Regions from separate parts of the Amphibacillus indicireducens genome, predicted to be linked through region 2. Evidence: riboswitches for the same ligand, from Rfam matches in the RefSeq annotation. Region 2 holds a riboswitch; each other region holds the start of a gene.
The links. Region 2 has a riboswitch for S-adenosylmethionine ahead of ABD814_RS06220 (methionine ABC transporter ATP-binding protein). Riboswitches for the same ligand answer to the same signal wherever they lie in the genome.
Positions count from the first base shown of each region.

Region 1: it holds a riboswitch for S-adenosylmethionine, as region 2 does, so the genes downstream of both, ABD814_RS11950 (O-acetylhomoserine aminocarboxypropyltransferase/cysteine synthase family protein) here and ABD814_RS06220 (methionine ABC transporter ATP-binding protein) in region 2, are expected to answer to the same signal.
Region 3: it holds a riboswitch for S-adenosylmethionine, as region 2 does, so the genes downstream of both, ABD814_RS01360 (5-methyltetrahydropteroyltriglutamate--homocysteine S-methyltransferase) here and ABD814_RS06220 (methionine ABC transporter ATP-binding protein) in region 2, are expected to answer to the same signal.

Region 1 is NZ_BAABDL010000131.1:19,470-25,525, forward strand. It holds gene ABD814_RS11935 (ABC-F family ATP-binding cassette domain-containing protein) at 1-1,821, opposite strand, end outside; gene cls (cardiolipin synthase) at 2,239-3,669, opposite strand; gene ABD814_RS11945 (Hsp20/alpha crystallin family protein) at 3,824-4,270, opposite strand; SAM riboswitch class I at 4,408-4,509, shown strand; gene ABD814_RS11950 (O-acetylhomoserine aminocarboxypropyltransferase/cysteine synthase family protein) at 4,688-6,056, shown strand, end outside.
Region 2 is NZ_BAABDL010000067.1:35,731-41,786, forward strand. It holds gene ABD814_RS06190 (metal ABC transporter permease) at 1-495, opposite strand, end outside; gene ABD814_RS06195 (metal ABC transporter ATP-binding protein) at 508-1,263, opposite strand; gene ABD814_RS06200 (arsenate reductase family protein) at 1,684-2,037, shown strand; gene gcvH (glycine cleavage system protein GcvH) at 2,055-2,438, shown strand; gene ABD814_RS06210 (hypothetical protein) at 2,699-2,905, shown strand; gene ABD814_RS06215 (TlpA family protein disulfide reductase) at 2,911-3,324, opposite strand; SAM riboswitch class I at 3,443-3,554, shown strand; gene ABD814_RS06220 (methionine ABC transporter ATP-binding protein) at 3,650-4,675, shown strand; gene ABD814_RS06225 (methionine ABC transporter permease) at 4,668-5,333, shown strand; gene ABD814_RS06230 (MetQ/NlpA family ABC transporter substrate-binding protein) at 5,362-6,056, shown strand, end outside.
Region 3 is NZ_BAABDL010000014.1:94,897-100,952, reverse strand. It holds gene ABD814_RS01370 (RpnC/YadD family protein) at 1-603, opposite strand, end outside; gene ABD814_RS01365 (nucleotide sugar dehydrogenase) at 896-2,062, shown strand; SAM riboswitch class I at 2,826-2,931, shown strand; gene ABD814_RS01360 (5-methyltetrahydropteroyltriglutamate--homocysteine S-methyltransferase) at 3,038-4,135, shown strand; gene ABD814_RS01355 (2-hydroxymuconate tautomerase) at 4,190-4,378, shown strand; gene ABD814_RS01350 (Ltp family lipoprotein) at 4,490-5,356, opposite strand; gene ABD814_RS01345 (GHMP family kinase ATP-binding protein) at 5,623-6,056, shown strand, end outside.

The DNA.
Region 1 (6,056 bases), on a different contig from region 2:
AAGCTCATCCTCCAATTCAAGCTGACGATCATAATGCTTATGCACCGCATCAGCATCCGCCCCAGCTTCAATTACCGCCTCTTTCTCAACCTCAATCGCTTCCTCCAACGCCTCAATCTCATCCTCAATCGTCGCCCACTCCTTCTGCTCCTGATAAGACAAACGCCGTTTCTTCGGACGCGATGGGACAGGCTTCGACTTTTCCTCGGCAGGCTCACTTTTTGGTTCCGTTTGTTTTGCTAAAAACTCACTATAGTTGCCGTAAAAAGGTTCGATTGTTCCCGACTCCTTAAAGACGAGTAGTTGTTCCACTACACGATCGAGGAAATAACGATCGTGGGAAACGGTAATTACGACACCGGGGAAGCTATCCAAATAGTCTTCAAGAATCGCTAACGTATGTGTATCTAAATCGTTGGTCGGCTCATCAAGTAGTAAAACATTCGGCTCTTCCATCAATACTTTTAATAAATAAAGTCGACGCTTTTCCCCACCTGAAAGTCGGCGAATATATGTCCACTGTTGCGAACGCGGGAATAAAAAGCGTTCGAGCATTTGCTCTGCCGTGATCGTTTCATTTTTTTCGGTATGAATAACTTCCGCAGTTTCTCTAATGTACTCGATGATTTTCAGGTTTTCGTCCATGTCGCTATGATCTTGTTGGTAATAGCCAAATTTAACGGTTGGACCTGTTTCAATTTCTCCTTGATCAGGAGTGATTCGTTCGGCAATCAGGTTCAGTAACGTCGATTTACCGGTACCATTCGCACCGACAATCCCGATTCGGTCACCAGGTTTGATTAAAAATGAGAAATCAGTGATTAATTTGTTCGCATCGTAGCTTTTTGAAATGTTGTGCAATTCGAGCACTTTTTTTCCTAATCGTGTTGAACCAACACCGAATTCGAGCTCCGATTGATCTGTCGCGAACGTTTTTGTTTGCATCTCACCAATCCGCTCAATTCTAGCTTTTTGTTTAGTCGAGCGAGCACGTGCCCCTCGTTTGAGCCAGGCCATTTCACTTCTCAACACATTGGCGTGCTTCTGTTCATCTTGCTTTGCTAATTCGAGTCGTTCTGCTTTTTTTGTTAAGTATGTTTCATAATTTCCAGTATATTGATAGAGCTGACCGAGATCAAGCTCATAAATTTTCGTTGTCACCCGATTGAGAAAATACCGATCGTGCGTCACGAGCATAACCGCCCCTTGATAAGTCGGTAAAAATTTCTCCAACCACTCAATTGACTCGTGATCTAGGTGGTTCGTCGGCTCATCAAGAATCAGCAGATGTGCTGGCTGGACGAGCGCTTTTGCTAAGGCGACTCGTTTCTGTTGTCCTCCAGATAAAGTGTTGATTTTTTGATCAAATTGATCAATTCCCAATTTCGTCAAAATTGTTTTTGCCGTCGTCGCAGCATCCCACGCGTCCTGTTGATCCATTTTTGTTTGCATCTTTGTAAACGCTACTTGTGCATCTGGATCGGTTGGATTTTTACCTAAGTTGAACAACGCTTGTTCATACTCACGAAGAATCGTCATCACTTCTGATTCACCAGCAAAAATCTCAGCCAACACTGTTCGGTCATGGTTCAGATTTGGCTCTTGTGATAAATAGGCAATCTTAAAATCACGCGCATGGTTGAGTGCCCCATGATCACGATCCTCTATTCCGGCAATCACCTTTAACAGCGTCGACTTCCCCGTCCCATTCACACCAACAATTCCAATGCGATCGCGATTTTGGATTGAAAAAGATAGTTGATTAAATAACGTTTTTTCTCCATACGTCTTAGTTAAGTTTTCAATTGCTAAAATCTCCATCTAACGATCCCCCGCTTCTCTTGCTAGTATAATACAGACACGTTATTCGAACAAATTTTATAATTAATCATTTGATTGAGGAAATTGCAGACAAGTTAGAGAAAATACAGACGAATTCGATGAATGTGCACATCTTAACTGAAATATGCACAAGTTCGGTGATTTATGCACATCTTAGCTGAAATGTGCACAAGTTCGGTGATTTATGCACATCTTAGCTGAAATATGCACAAGTTCGGTGATTTGTGCACATCTTGGCTGAAATATGCACAAATTCGGTGATTTATGCACATCTTAACTGAAATATGCACAAGTTCAATGATTTGTGCACAACTTAGTTGAAATGTGCACTTGTTCCTCTCTCAAGCTAAAACAGATGAAGCAAACTTAGTTGCTCCATCTGTTGTGGTGAGTTTTTTATAAAATTGGTGAAATCAATCGGGCGATTGATTCTTTGATTTTTATCCAGAGCGATCTTTGTTGGTATGCTTCTAATGTGAGTAGATCAGATTTTGACATATCCTCTTCAAAGTGTGCAAGCAGGCGTTGAGTGACTTCTTCGCTGTAGAGAAAGGCGTTGACCTCAAAGTTCAATCGGAAGCTTCGGACGTCGATGTTTGCGGTTCCGACTGAGGCGATTTTTCCATCGACCATAATTGTTTTGGCGTGGAGGAAGCCATTTTGATAAATATAAACTTTTGCGCCAGCTTCGAGCATGTTGCCAATATAGGAATATGTCGCCCAGTAAACGAATGGGTGGTCTGGTTTATTCGGGATCATAATTCGGACATCGATGCCGGATAGGGCAGCGATTTTTACGGCGTCGGCAAGACTTTCGTCTGGGATAAAGTATGGTGTCTGAATGTAAACATAGTCTTCCGCTTCCATCAACAATTTGATGTAACCATATTTGATTTGCTCCCAGTCTGAGTCCGGGCCACTTGAAACAATTTGCATTCCGACGTTTCCTTGTGGTTCTGCTCGATAATAGGCTGAATCATAGAGGATCAGTTGGTGCTTCGATGCTTGATTCCAGTCTAAAATAAAGCGAGTTTGGATGCTACGGACGGATTCCCCGACGATCCGTAAATGTGTGTCGCGCCAGTATCCGTACTTCTTAACTTTTCCGAGATACTCATCGCCGACATTAAATCCACCGATATAGCCAATTTTCCCATCAATCACAACGACTTTACGATGATTTCGGTAGTTAATCTTAAAATTGACTTTTGGAATTAATGACGGGAAAAATGCCTCAACGATGACACCCGCTTTTTTCAATTCCCAAATAAATTGTTGACTCAATTTTCGTGAGCCAAAATCATCATACAAAAAGCGAACGGATACGCCTTCCTTGGCTTTCAGCTTTAGAACATCGGCAATTTTTCGGCCTAAGTTATCATCTCGATAGATGTAATATTGAATATGAATGTGGTCCTCTGCCGCAACTAAATCCTTGATCAGCTGATCAAACTTTGCCTGTCCATCATTAAAAATCTCGACGTCATTTTCTTGAGTCAAGATTGCATCGTTGTTGCGTAGATGTAAGTAAAATAAATCGATATTATCTTGGTAAAGCTCCCGGATTGGAAAACTTCCTTCATCAAGTAATTGCAGTTGATTTTCGACTGCTTTTTTGACGCCTAATTTACTTTTGTTATCCCAAATAAACAGCTTTTTTCGACTCAGTTTTCGGCCAAAAACTAAATAGAGGAAAAAACCAAAAATCGGTACAAACGTAATGACAAGAATCCAAGCCCAAGTCGAGGTTGGATTTCTGTGTTCAAGAAACACCAACACAATGACTAAGAGAAAGTTAAAAATAAAAATAAGTTCAGTAATCCCCAATGTATTTCTCCTCCCATCACTATTCATACATAATATACCACACCACTCAATAAATGTTCACTATTTTCATTTGTTTTAAAGAAAAAAACGCTTTTGATCGCCGTAAGGACGTAAATCAAAAGCGAATCACCCAATTGAGTGGGTGAATTTTTGACTAATCAATTGATAGGTCTCTTTTTTTAATCACTTGTTTCTTGGCTTTTACTTTAAGTAAGCCTTGCTGAAAATCTGCTTGTAATGTTGATGGGATAATCGTGCCTGGAAGGTTGATGATGCTTTCGCGAGCGCGATGGAATTGTTTTGATTGGTAGTAATCTCTTTGGTCGTCTTTTATTTCTTGGTGTTTGTCTTCTGTGACGCGGACGATTAGTCGGTTGTCTCTAATTAAGAGTTGGATTCGGTCTTTGCTGATGCCGGGTAATTGATATGTGACAATCCATTCCTGATCGGTGTTTTTAACATAAGTGGGAATTTGTCTGTTTTGAAAAAATTGGTCGATCGATGCAAGCAAACTGTCATCGGGATAGCGCTGAAATAGGCTATCCATTTTTTTGACCCAGTCGCGGGCGATTTTCATAAAGTCCTGATCATGTTCGGTCATTTTCCTCACACTCCTATCTTCAATTAATTTATGCATTGGGTTAAATAAATGTTAATTTGTCTAAATAGTTTAAATTTTTTAAAAAATCACTTGACGGATGAGAAAATCTACTCTATAATCCTTAATAATATGTATAGCGCTTATCAAGAGTGGCTGAGGGAATAGGCCCTGTGAAGCCCGGCAACCTACGTGAAAGAAAGGTGCTAAATCCTACAGATTATTAATCTGGCAGATAAGACGAGGCTAAGACACCGCAAACCTCTTCTTACCTAAGGAGAGGTTTTTTTGGTAGATAAGAAAGTATAACAACTTTCTTACTACATAAGTGCAACTAAAGCATTCGCCTAAAGGCTTGGCGAATGCCAAGTTTTCTAATAAATAAAGTTATACATACACAATTAGAGGAGGAGATTCAAAATGACAAAAAGTAATTTTCGCTCGACTGGTGTAGAAACGCAATTAATTCATGGGGGACAACAGGTTGATCCGACAACTCAATCGCGTGCTGTACCGATCTACCAAACTACTTCTTACGTGTTTCGTGATACGGAGCATGCGCAAAATTTGTTCGCTTTAGCTGAGCCGGGTAATATTTATTCGCGGATTATGAACCCGACGCTTGATGCATTTGAGCAGCGTGTGGCGCTTTTAGAAGATGGTGTTGGTGCAGTGGCTACTGCTTCAGGAATGTCAGCAATTACGTTAGCGATTTTTAATATTGCCGGTACAGGCGATGAAATCATTACCGATAGTAATCTTTATGGTGGAACTTATAATTTATTTAAGCAAACTTTACCTAAGTATGGCATCAATGTTGTGTTTGTTGATGGAACAGATCCAGAGAACTTCAGAGCTGCGATCACGGATAAGACGAAAGCGATTTTTGCTGAGACGATTACGAACCCTTCTTTACATGTATTTGATATTGAGGCAGTTGCTGATATCGCACATGAAAATGGCATTCCATTACTAATTGATAATACATTTGCTTCACCTTATGGCGCTAAACCAATTAAATGGGGTGCAGATGTCGTGATTCACTCTGCAACAAAATGGATTGGTGGTCATGGTACGTCAATTGGTGGAATTGTTGTTGATGCTGGTCGTTTCGATTGGACTAACGGACGGTTCCCTGGTTTCACTGAACCAGATGAGTCATACCACGGTGTTCGATTTGGTACAGATGTAGGTCCAGCTGCTTTTGCTTTGAAATTACGCGTTCAATTATTGCGTGATATCGGTCCAGCTCTAAGTCCACAAAATGCCTTTTATTTCTTACAAGGACTTGAGACACTTAATTTAAGAGTGAAGCGACATTCAGAAAATACTGAAAAGGTTGCTCAATATTTAGTTAACCATCCAGAAGTTGAGTGGGTCAATTATCCAGGTCTAGAGTCACATCCTTCTCATGAGTTAGCGAAAAAATATTTAATTGATACGTATGGTTCAATTATTACCTTTGGTGTGAAAGGTGGTCGTGAAGTTGGTCGAAAAGTGATTGATAACATTGAATTGTTCTCTCACGTTGCCAACGTTGGCGATGCAAAATCATTAATCATTCATCCAGCTTCAACAACACACCAACAGCTTGACGCGGAAGGATTAAAAGCGAGTGGTGTATCTGAATCACTCATTCGTTTATCTGTTGGTTTGGAGAGCTTTGATGATATTGTTGCTGACTTGGATCAAGCAATCGCAAAAGCAACTGATACAGAACCAACAATCAAGCCAACACTTGATGATGCTGTTCGTTGGGTGCTTGACTCACCGTTTGCTCGTGAAGATG
Region 2 (6,056 bases):
TGATAACATAAATAATTCCTTGTAGAAAATAATTAACACAGAAACGACGATAAAAGCAATGATTAAGATACCGTAAAAATCATTACGACTGACTGCAGAAACTGAGCCGAATAAATAATTATAAAGGTCATTATTAAAACCGTCAGCTAAGGAGATGAAAATAACACTTAGCCCGACACCAGCTGATAAGATAATTGGAATCGCTAGTTCTTGAAAGGCTTGATAAACATTGCGTAGTCGTTCAATTAAAATGGCTCCAACAACTGAGAAGGCCGTGCCATAATAAAATGGAGTTAGGAATAACAAGCCAAAGCGTTTTTCAACAAATAAGCCAAATGCAATCCCGGCGAGAGTGACATGTGATAGACCGTCTGCGATTAAGGAAAGTCGTCTAACAACGATAAATGAACCTAATAGTGGTCCAATCAATCCAATTAATAGTCCGGTATAAAATGTGTTTTGTAAAAATTCATACTGCAAAAAATGTGAGAGCATAACAACACGTCCTTAATGGTGATGGGTCACTAAACTTAAATCGTGACCGTAAAATTGTGACAATTGCTGATCAGAAATATTTTCAAACTCATTCGTGCCGCCATGGAAATGCATCACTTTATTTAAGCAAGCAACACCATTGGCATACTTTGTTACCGTGCCAATATCGTGAGAAACGAGTAAAAGTGTAATCTTATTTTCCTGATTTAATTTATTTAATAGTTGATAGAAGCGTTGAACATGTTCTGTATCAATTCCAACTGTTGGTTCATCTAAGATTAATAGTTTAGGATCACTAACAATTGCACGAGCAATGAAAATCCGTTGTTGTTGACCACCAGATAGATCACCGATATTTTGATTGATGTAATCAGACATGCCGACCGTTTCAATTGCTTCAATCACTTTTTGATGGTCTTTTTTTGTGAAAAATTTAAAGTAACCCACTTTTGCAGTGAGTCCTGTTGCGACAACTTCTTTTACCGTTGCAGGGAACCCGCGATTAAAGGCGTTTGACTTTTGTGAGACAAAGCCGATTTTATTGGCGTCTTTAAATTGCTTAATGTCTTGACCGAAGACGCGAATTGAACCTTGCTGTGGGGTGATTAGACCGAGCAATAATTTAATCAGTGTTGTTTTACCGCCACCGTTTGGACCGATTAAGCCTAAAAATGCCCCTTCGTGAATATCAATATGGATGTCGTGCAAGGCAATCTTATCCTCGTAAGCGTACGATAGATTTTTAATTTCGACAATTGGACCTTTCATAGATCACAGACTCCATTCTTTATAGAATTGGTTAATTATATACTTGATAGGTAGATGGATTTCATAATGACATAGATGCGTAAAAACATGCATAATTTTGTTGGTGCTAGCGCTGTGATTTGCACTCTGGGTGGCCATCCCCGCGGAAAGCGTCCACCAAGAGCGAAAATCACGGGTATATGTTTCAAAAACTATTCATCCATTATAGTAATTATAAAATGATCTTTGTTGTGTCATACTAATCATTAATGATTTTAGCGTATTTGGCTGAGTTTGTAAATAGGAATGATTACGTTTTGTGCAGGAGGTTAGATGACTTTTCAAATAATCGGCACAAATCATTTTCAAGCAGTTTGCTAGCCAAAATGTAGCAATCATTTTATACTGTAGTTAGTGATCGATAACGAAGGAGTGAATGTATTGCTTGATTTTTATTGTTATCCAAAATGTAGTACATGTCGTAAGGCGAAAAAGTGGCTTGATCAAAATCAGGTCAGTTATAACGACGTTGACATTGTTAAACAAACACCAAGTGCGGAACAATTAGCAACAATGATCGAAAAAAGTGAATTACCGATTAAGCGATTTTTTAATACAAGTGGTCAGAAATATCGGGAACTTCAGTTAAAAGATAAGTTAGCAGAAATGACCGATGAAGAAAAGGTTAATCTGCTAGCATCAGATGGTATGTTAATCAAACGTCCACTGGCTTTTGATGGTGAAAAGGTAACGTTAGGATTTAAAGAAGATCAGTTTGAACAGAGTTGGAAATAAAAAAGGAGGCTATCATAATGAGTGTACCAAGCGGTTTAAAGTATTCTAATGAACATGTATGGGTTAAGCAAGAGGACGACAAGTTTAGAGTTGGTATTACAGAACATGCTCAAGATGAGCTCGGAGACATCGTTTTTGTTGAACTGCCAGATGTCGGTGATCAACTAGCTGCTACTGACACATTCGGTAGTGTCGAATCGGTTAAAACCGTTTCAGAGTTATATGCACCTATTTCATTAGTCGTTGTTGAAGTCAATGAAGAGCTCGAGGATAGTCCTGAGCTAGTTAATGAATCACCATATGAGAATGGTTGGTTAATTGTCGTGGAAGCAACTAATGAAGAAGAACTTGATCAACTCCTAACAGCTGAACGATATCAAGGGTTCATTGATCAAGAATAATAATAGTAATACCTAAAAGTGGTATTGACAGAAGAGACAGATTGAGTCACAATGCTCAAGCTAAGTCTTTACGTCAATGCCTCTTTTTTGTAGTTATTTAGATAGAATTAGACCGGTTGGCACGTATTTTAAAAGGTGCTACGATCATTACATCACTTAACTACGAAAAAATTTGTTAGCTGCACGAGTGATTCACTGAATATTATGTAAATTTGAATCGATAACTGAGTCAGCTAACAATTCAGATAGGAGTAATTAAGTTGGAAAAAAAACACTTGATTTTAAAGCTTATTTTAACAGTGGCACTATTTTTTATTTTCTTTTTTATCTTTAGACGGATTATCAATAAAGGGATTGTCTCTTGGTCGATTGTGACAGATGTGCTGACATTACTGCTTATTTTACCATTAAATATAGTGGTCTCATACAGCTTATCCGATCGAATGATTAAGCGATTTATAAACTAATTTAATTAAATAAAAGGACGAATGGCTTCAATAATTTTGATCGGTTTCGCTTGATCTGTTAATTGTTCCACGATCTCACCAGTTTGATTAATGATCACGGTTGTTGGTACCCCCTGGCAATTATAAGCTCGATACGTTTCTAACCCTCGATCGACTAAGGAAGGTTGAGTTAAGAAGTCACGATAAAAACGAACTCCATCACTTGGGTCACGTTCTCTACCGACAACATTAATTGTAAGAAATTTAATTTTTTCAGGATCTGCTACTTGATAAAATTTTTCTTTCAGTGGTAAATCGACTCCACAAGCTGGACACCATGATGTCCAAAATGTTAAGACAATTACTTTCCCTAAATCATCTTCTAAGCTATAATCTCCTTGTTTGTCTAGATAGGATAAGCTGAATTTTGGCGCTTTCATTTTTTCACCTTTTTATGATCAGAATTAAAATATAGTATAGCATGGTGAATATATTTAAAAAAATAATTGACACCGCACTAATCAAGTGCTATGATTACAGATAATTAAATCCGAGATACTCTTATTAAGAGTGGTGGAGGGACTGGCCCGATGAAACCCGGCAACCGTTAAACTGTTAAAGTTTAAAATGGTGCCAATTCCTGCAAAGTGAAAACTTTGGTAGATGAGAGAGCAAGAAGACTATTATAGAGATAAACGTCTTTCTGTTCTTTCAAAAACAGAAAGACGTTTTTTGTTAGGATTTTTTATAGAGCGGGGGAGTCAAATGATTAAAATAAGCCAACTGTCAAAGCGATTTAAATTGGGGATGGAACAGATTGATGCCGTTGATCAAATCAATCTAACGATCAAAGCTGGTGAGATTTTCGGTGTGATTGGCTATAGTGGGGCAGGAAAAAGCACATTTGTCCGTTTAATTAATCGTCTAGAAGAACCAACTAGTGGATCGATTACTGTTGGTGGTGAAGAAATGACAACGTTAAACAAAAAGGATTTAAGAATAAAACGACAAGATATCGGAATGATTTTTCAACATTTTAATTTATTGTGGTCGAGAACCGTCAGTGAGAATATTGCATTTCCACTAGAGATTGCTGGTGTTGAAAAAGCGGAACGAAATGAGCGTGTCAAACAATTGATTGATCTCGTTGGGCTAACTGGAAAAGAAGCTGCTTATCCGTCACAATTAAGCGGTGGACAAAAGCAGCGTGTAGGAATCGCTCGTGCATTAGCGAATCGACCTAAGCTACTACTGTGTGATGAGGCGACATCTGCCTTAGATCCGGAAACGACTGATTCGATCTTATCACTGCTCGTTGATATTAATAAAAAACTAGGTCTAACAATTATTCTGATTACGCATGAGATGCATGTGATCCAAAAGATTTGCCACAATGTTGCTGTAATGGAAAATGGTCGGATTGTTGAACAAGGTGCAGTGTTAGATTTATTTTCAAACCCAAGCCATCAAGTAACGAAAAGATTTGTTGAACAGGTGATGGGTAAACCTGATGAAGAAGTGACTGATGAGACGTTACTGCAATCCGTGTCGACTGGTAAACTATTAAAACTGCAGTTTATTGGTGAATCGACGAATCAATCATTGATTAGCCAGGTTGCCAAAAAGTTTGCGATCGAATTGAACATTTTGCAAGGCAACATTAAGCAAACGCAAGCAGGTCCGTATGGTTCATTATACGTTCATATCACAGGTGATGATCAGCTCGTTGATGAAGCAATTACTTATATTCAATCGACCACCGTGAAAGTGGAGGTGATCAAGCATGGCTGAGTTATTTCCAAATGTTGATTGGCTTGATTTAGTTGTAGCAAGTGGTGAAACACTATATATGACGATCATTGCTATGATTGGGACATTAATTCTTGGGTTAATTTTGGGGCTTGTCCTTTATTTGACATCACCAGATGGACTATGGGAAAATAAACAGCTTCATTTTATTGTTGCTGCAATTGTCAATATTTTTAGAGCAATCCCATTTGCAATTTTAATTATTTTACTATTGCCATTTACAACATTTTTATTTGGAACATTTAGAGGATCAAACGCAGCCTTACCAGCACTTATCATTGGAGCAGCTCCTTTTTATGCTCGCTTAGTTGAGATCGCATTGAGGGAAGTTGATAAGGGTGTGATTGAAGCAGCTGAGTCGATGGGGGCAAAAGTATCAACAGTTATTTTTAAAGTGCTCTTGAAGGAAGCAATGCCTGCTCTCGTGTCAGGGATAACGGTCACGACGATCGCCTTAATTGGCTATACCGCTGTTGCTGGGATGATCGGTGCAGGTGGATTAGGCGATTATGCTTATTATTATGGCTTTACCAGACGTGATTTTGATATTGTCTTTGTTTGTACAGTGTTCATAATTATTATCGTTTTCGTTTTTCAATTCATTGGCGATCTGATTACCAACAAAATTGATAAACGTTAATATAAAAAAACAATAAGGGGAGATAACAATGAGAAAAAGATTATTAGCCATTATTTTTATCGTCGCAAGTCTATTTTTAGTTGCATGTGGTGGGGATTCAGGTTCAGATTCAGAGAGTGAGAGTAATGTGATCAAAGTTGGGGCAACAAGTGTGCCACACGGTGAGATTCTTGAAGAAATCGTTGATGTTTTAAAAGATGAAGGTATTGAACTTGTGATAGAAACGTACACAGATTACGCACTGCCAAACGAAGATTTATCTCGTGGCGAATTGGATGCGAACTTCTTCCAACATGGTCCATATTTAGCAAGTGAAATTAGCAGTAAGGGCTATGATTTAGTCGATCTTGGTGGCGTTCACGTTGAACCGATTGGTGTCTATTCAAAAGAAATCTCAAGTATTGATGAAATTGTACCAGGTACTGAAGTGATCATTAGTCGAAGTGAACCAGATCATGGTCGTATCTTATCATTGTTTGAAGCAAATGGTTTTATTACTTTAGCTGAAGACGCTGAAAAAACAACAGCAACAGTCGATGATATAGTTGATAATCCATATGACTTAACATTTTCACCAGATGTGAATCCTGAATTTTTAGTTGAGGCATATGAGAATGAAGCAGATAAATTAATCGCGATCAATGCCAACTATGCAATTGAAGCTGACTTGTCTCCAGCTGAGGATGCGCTATTCTTTGAAGGCGATGATTCTCAATATGTCAA
Region 3 (6,056 bases), on a different contig from region 2:
TAGTTGCATTCGGGTAATCATTCGTAAAAATTCCTTTTTAACTTCGATTCGTTCTTCATCCTTATATCCCATCTCACTTAGTAATGCCGCAGCAATTGGATTGTCTGAGTGAATATAGTCACGCCAGTTTTGTTTTCGTAGGTGTAAAGTTAAATAATTAAATGTGAGTACGTGGAAAAAGTCGAAATCTATTGTATACTGGCTTTCCTCTGGTTGTTGGTCAAGATTGAAAACGGCAATTGGAATAATTGGTTTTTTGTACTTGTTGAACAGCATACTAAAATAATGGTACATGCGTTTATTAAAGTCGGGTTGTCGATAGCTTTGAGGTTCGATATGCACAATAATCACAACGTCGGAATTTTTTAGCTTTGTTTCAATCACAAGATCGAGCCTTCTTGTATCACCATCTAACATATTCGTATAGACTTCTTCGGATAATGGTTTGATTTTTCGAAAGTCAATTTCCTTGTGAACGTCCGGGAAAAAGACTTCGAGAAATTCTTCAAAAAAAGTGCCGATTAACTCTTTGTACAGTTGATCATGTTTTGTGTGGGTCGATTCTTGGGATTTTTCTTTGATGAGTAGTGGCGTGGTTGCCATTGGATCACATCCTTGTAGGTTATGATGTGGGGTCTGGTTGAAGGTTCTAGCTATAATATAGCATGGTTTTGTAGCAGGGGCAATTGGTAAAGTATCTATGAAAATGGTGAATTGATTTAATGTTTCATAGACTTATAAGTAGGATTAGTTGTGCTAGTCTTAACAATGTGAATATGTTAAAATATAGTTCATTAGCTAAAGATAGGCTACCATTTTGTAGTGTTACTGAATGTTCATCAACGTTTGTTGGGTGAATTTTTCACACAAAAAATAAGAAAGTGAAGGTGTACATATGAAAATTGCAGTTGCGGGGACGGGTTATGTTGGTTTGTCGAATGCGGTTTTGCTTGCGCAGAATCATCAGGTGTTTGCGCTTGATGTGATTGCGGAGAAGGTTGAGTTGATTAATCAGCGGGTTTCTCCGATTGGTGATGCTGAGATTGAGCGTTTTTTTGCGGAGAAGGAGTTGGATTTGACGGCGACGTTGAGTCCGGAAGAGGCGTATCGGGGTGCGGAGTATGTTGTGATTTCGACGCCGACGAATTACGATGAGGAGAAGCATTTTTTTGATACGAGTTCGGTTGAAGCAGTGATTGAGGACGTCCTTGAGATTAATCCGGGGGCGACGATGATTATTAAGTCGACGGTTCCTGTTGGGTATACGTTGGAGATTCGCGAGAAGTATGGTGTTGATAATATTATTTTCTCTCCTGAGTTTTTGCGTGAGGGGCAGGCGCTTTATGATAATCTTTATCCATCGCGGATTATTTTGGGTGAGGATTCAGAGCGTGCGCGTCGGTTTGCTGATCTGCTTGTTGAGGGGGCGGAGAAAGAAGATATTGATGTGTTGTTTACCGATTCGACTGAGGCGGAAGCGATTAAGTTGTTTGCGAATACGTATCTTGGTTTACGTGTGGCGTTCTTTAATGAGTTGGATACTTATGCGGAAGTGCGTGGGTTAAATACGAAGCAGATTATTGAGGGTGTTGGTCTAGATCCGCGGATTGGTTCGCATTATAATAATCCGTCGTTTGGTTATGGTGGGTATTGCTTGCCGAAGGATACGAAGCAGTTGCTGGCAAATTACGAGGATGTGCCGAACAATATTATTCGGGCGATTGTGGATTCAAATAGTACGCGGAAGGATCATATTGCGGATAGTGTGTTAGCAAGTAATCCGAAAGTTGTTGGAATTTACCGTTTGACGATGAAGACGGGTTCGGATAATTTTAGAGCGTCGGCGATTCAGGGTGTGATGAAGCGGATTAAGGGCAAAGGTGTCGAGGTTGTTGTTTATGAGCCTGTCCTAGAGGAAGATGATTTTTATAATTCGCGTGTGGTGAAGGATCTTGATGAGTTTAAGCAGGTTGCAGATGTGATTGTTGCGAATCGACTGACTGATGAGCTTAAAGATGTGAAGGATAAAGTTTATACGCGGGATTTATTTAGTCGAGATTAATTTGAAGAGTTAGGGCACCTTGTCGGTAGTGTGATGGGGTGCTTTTTTTATTTGGTAAGGCTGTGGTGGTTGTCAGTTTGGAGATTTGGAGTTAATCGTTAGATATCCGCTTTTGAATCTGGTTGATCTCTAATGAATAGGTGCTAATCGTCAGAAATCCGTCTTTGAATCTGGTTGATCTCTAATGAATAGGAGCTAATCGTCAGAAATCCGTCTTTGAATCTGGTTGATCTCTAACGAATAGGAGCTAATCGTCAGAAATCCGTCTTTGAATTTGGTTGATCTCTAACGAATAGGGGTTAATCGTCAGAAATCCGTCTTTGAATCAGGTTGATTTCTAACGAATAGGAGCTAATCGTCAGAAATCCGTCTTTGAAACTGGTTGATTTCTAACGAATAGGAGCTAATCGTCAGAAATCCGTCTTTGAATCTGGTTGATTTCTAACGAATAGGAGCTAATCGTCAGAAATCCGTTTTTGAATCTGGTTGATTTCTAACGAATAGGAGCTAATCGTCAGAAATCCGTCTTTGAATCTGGTTGATCTCTAACGAATAGGTGCTAATCGTGTCCTCACTCGTGTGAAGTCTATAAACAGGTAACGGTTAGGTGGTTGGACATATTGGGATTGAGTAGGTGGAGGAATTATTAGTGTCTATTTTCTGAATTTTTTTAAAAAGGCTTGCTATTTTCACGTGAGTGGCATAAGATAATAATAATTTAACCTGCGCAGGTTAAGGTTAGTTAAAATTTTATCATAAATATTTCTTATCGAGAGAGGCGGAGGGATTGGCCCTGTGATGTCTCAGCAACCACCTTTTTAAAAGGAACGGTGCTAATTCCAGATAGGCGTGTGCCTTGAAGATAAGAAGGATGTCTCTTTACAGGTAAAGACTTTCTTCTTAGAAGGTCTTTTTTATATTTGTGGGGAGAGTTTTTTATTAATCAATTAAAAATTAAGAAGGTAGGGATTAGTTGTGACGGTTAAAGCGCCATTTCATGCGGATCATGTTGGGAGTTTGTTGCGGCCTGAGCGGTTAAAAAAGGCTCGGCGGGATTATCAGGCGGGGAAAATTGAGTTGGCTGAGTTGAAGCAGGTTGAGCTTGAGGAAGTGAAGCGGGTTGTTGATAAGCAGATTGAGGTTGGGTTGGATGTTGTGACGGATGGTGAGTTTCGTCGGGATTGGTGGCATATTGATTTTCTGGAAAATTTGAATGGTTTTGAGGGGTATGTTCCTGATCATGGTTATTTTTTTGAGGGTGTTGAAACGGAGCCTTATGATGTTCGTAATATAGGAAAAATTTCGTTTAATCCGGATCATCCGTTTATTGATGATTTTAAGGTGTTGAATCAGATTGTTGATGGTCGGGCGGTTGCTAAACAAACGATTCCAAGTCCGAATCAACTGTTCCATGTTGATATTATTAATAATGAAATTTATCCAGACTATGAATCTTATGCGAAAGATATTATTCAGGCGTACCGGGATGCGATTCAAGCTTTTTACGATGCAGGTGTTCGCTATTTACAAATTGACGATGTTTATTTAGCCGTGCTTACTTCGCCAGAGATTGATTTTGATAGTGGACCTTACAAGCGTGATTATTTAATTGAATTAGCTGTTCGAGTAATTAATGAGATTCTGGTTGATAAGCCTGAAGATTTACAAGTGACGACACATATTTGTCGTGGCAATTACCAGTCGACGTATGCATTTTCGGGGAGTTATCAGCTGATTGCGCCGACTGTATTTGCTAAGGAAAAGGTTGATGGCTTTTTCTTGGAGTATGATGATGAGCGGTCTGGTGATTTTGAACCGTTAGCTCATATTCCAAACGGTGGGGCGAAAGTGGTGCTTGGTTTAGTGACGTCAAAAAACGGTGAACTTGAGGATCCTGAGTTAATCAAAGCGCGGATCAATGAAGCGGCGAAGTATGTGCCGTTAGATCAACTGTGTTTGAGTCCACAGTGTGGTTTTGCTTCGACGCATCATGGGAATATTTTGACTGAGGATGATCAGTGGAACAAGCTTGAACATATTGTTAAGATTGCTAAAGAGGTGTGGGGGAATTAAGCTCTGTGACCTGAATTGTAACTATCATTAACGGAAAAAAAGGAGTAAATCGTAATGCCATATGTGACAATAAAAATGTTAGCAGGCCGCACTGATGAACAAAAGCGTGCTTGCGTTGAAAAAGTAACCGATGCAGTTGTTGAAACGACTGGAGCTTCTCGTGAAAAGGTCGTTGTCTTTTTGGAGGATATGGAAAAATCCGAGTATGCGGTTGGTGGCGTTCTTTTCAGCGATCAAGCATAACTATTTTAAGCAAAATAAGGCCAGACCTGAGCGATCGCCATTCAATCGAGTGCTCAAGGTCTGGCTTTTTTCTGGGTAAAACTCAGGTGAATTTTTCACGAAAAAAACATATTAATCTAAGTGATCAATTGCGTATTGTGCTTCTTGTTCGGTGAATTGGTCGCCATATTCTGAGGTCAGTTGGTCTTTGATCGCGTCGTTGGACATGTTCATCATTTCTTGGTAGACTTTGGCTGATTTTAGGGCGTTTTCGTTCCAGTCTGCTTTGATGTTGTCGATCGCGTATTGTGCTTCTTGCTCGGTAAATTGGTCGCCGTAGTCTGAGATCAGTTGGTCGTAGATGTTGGCTTTCGACATGTGCATGATGTCGGAGTATGTTTCGGCTGATTTGAGTGCGTTTTTGTTCCAGTCTGTTTCGATTTGATCGACGGCATATTGTGCTTCTTGCTCGGTAAACTGGTCGCCGTAGTCTGAAACTAATTGGTCATAGACGCCTGCTTTTGACATGTTCATGTGGTCGACATAGGCTTCCGCTGATTTGAGTGCATTTTCATTCCAGTCTGCTTCGAGGTTGTCGATCGCATATTGGGCAACATCTTCAGGGAACTGATCACCATATTCTGATGTGAGTTGTTCATAGATACCGATTTTAGACATATGCATGACGTCAGCATAAATCTCGGCAGAGTTTAGGGCGGCTCTGTATTCGCTCGGCACATCGTCATCGTCATCATCATCGTCAGCTTCTGGACTTGACGTCTCAGTTTCTTCAGTTGTAGTGACTTCTTCAGCAACTGAATCCTCCTGTTCATCATCAAGAATCGGTTCAATATCTTCGTCTAGTATATCCTCATCGATTTCCTCAATTTCGGGTTCTTCTTCAATTGTGGTATGATCAGCTTCCTCACATCCAACAGCAATTCCTAACACCAAAATCAATAAACTATAAAAAAATGATTTCATTAATTTGCGCTTCATCTGATTACTCCTTCTTATCATCATTCTTGATATTATAGACCTAAGTATTAAGTTCGTCAAAAGCAAAATCGACAGTAATTTCACAATCACGAACGACAATTTGTTATAATAAAAAAGATCAACTAGAAATCTAGCAAATGAGGTCATAATTTCATGGAGAATCTATTAAATAAGTTCATAGAGTTGTATGGTGAGCAAAAACGAAGCAGGTGAAGTAACCGCTTCGAATCTGCCCTTTAGGTGCACACGTTGATCATCAGGATGGTGTGGTAACTGGGATGGCGCTTGATTCAAATGTCGAGATGGTTTTTGCACCGACGGATGATGGTTATATTCGGGTGCGGAGTATGGATTTCCTAGATGTCGAGTATTTCCATATTGATTCTGTACCAGATATGCTTCCTAGTTTTTGGGGAAATTATTTGCGTGGTGCGGTGTTGTCGTTGAAGCGGGATCATCGAATCCGGAAAGGCTTCCAGGCAGTCATTAGTGGCAAGCTTCCGATCGGCGGCTTGAGTTCATCGGCTGCGGTAACGACGGCATATTTGATGGCACTTGCAGAGGTTAATCACCTAGAGATTCCAAAACGTGAATTTGTTTTTTACAGCCACTGGGTTGAAACAGAATTTATCGGACTCAAGAATGGCATTTTAGATCAATCAGCTAATATTTTGAGTGAAGATAATCAGTTGCTCGTGAT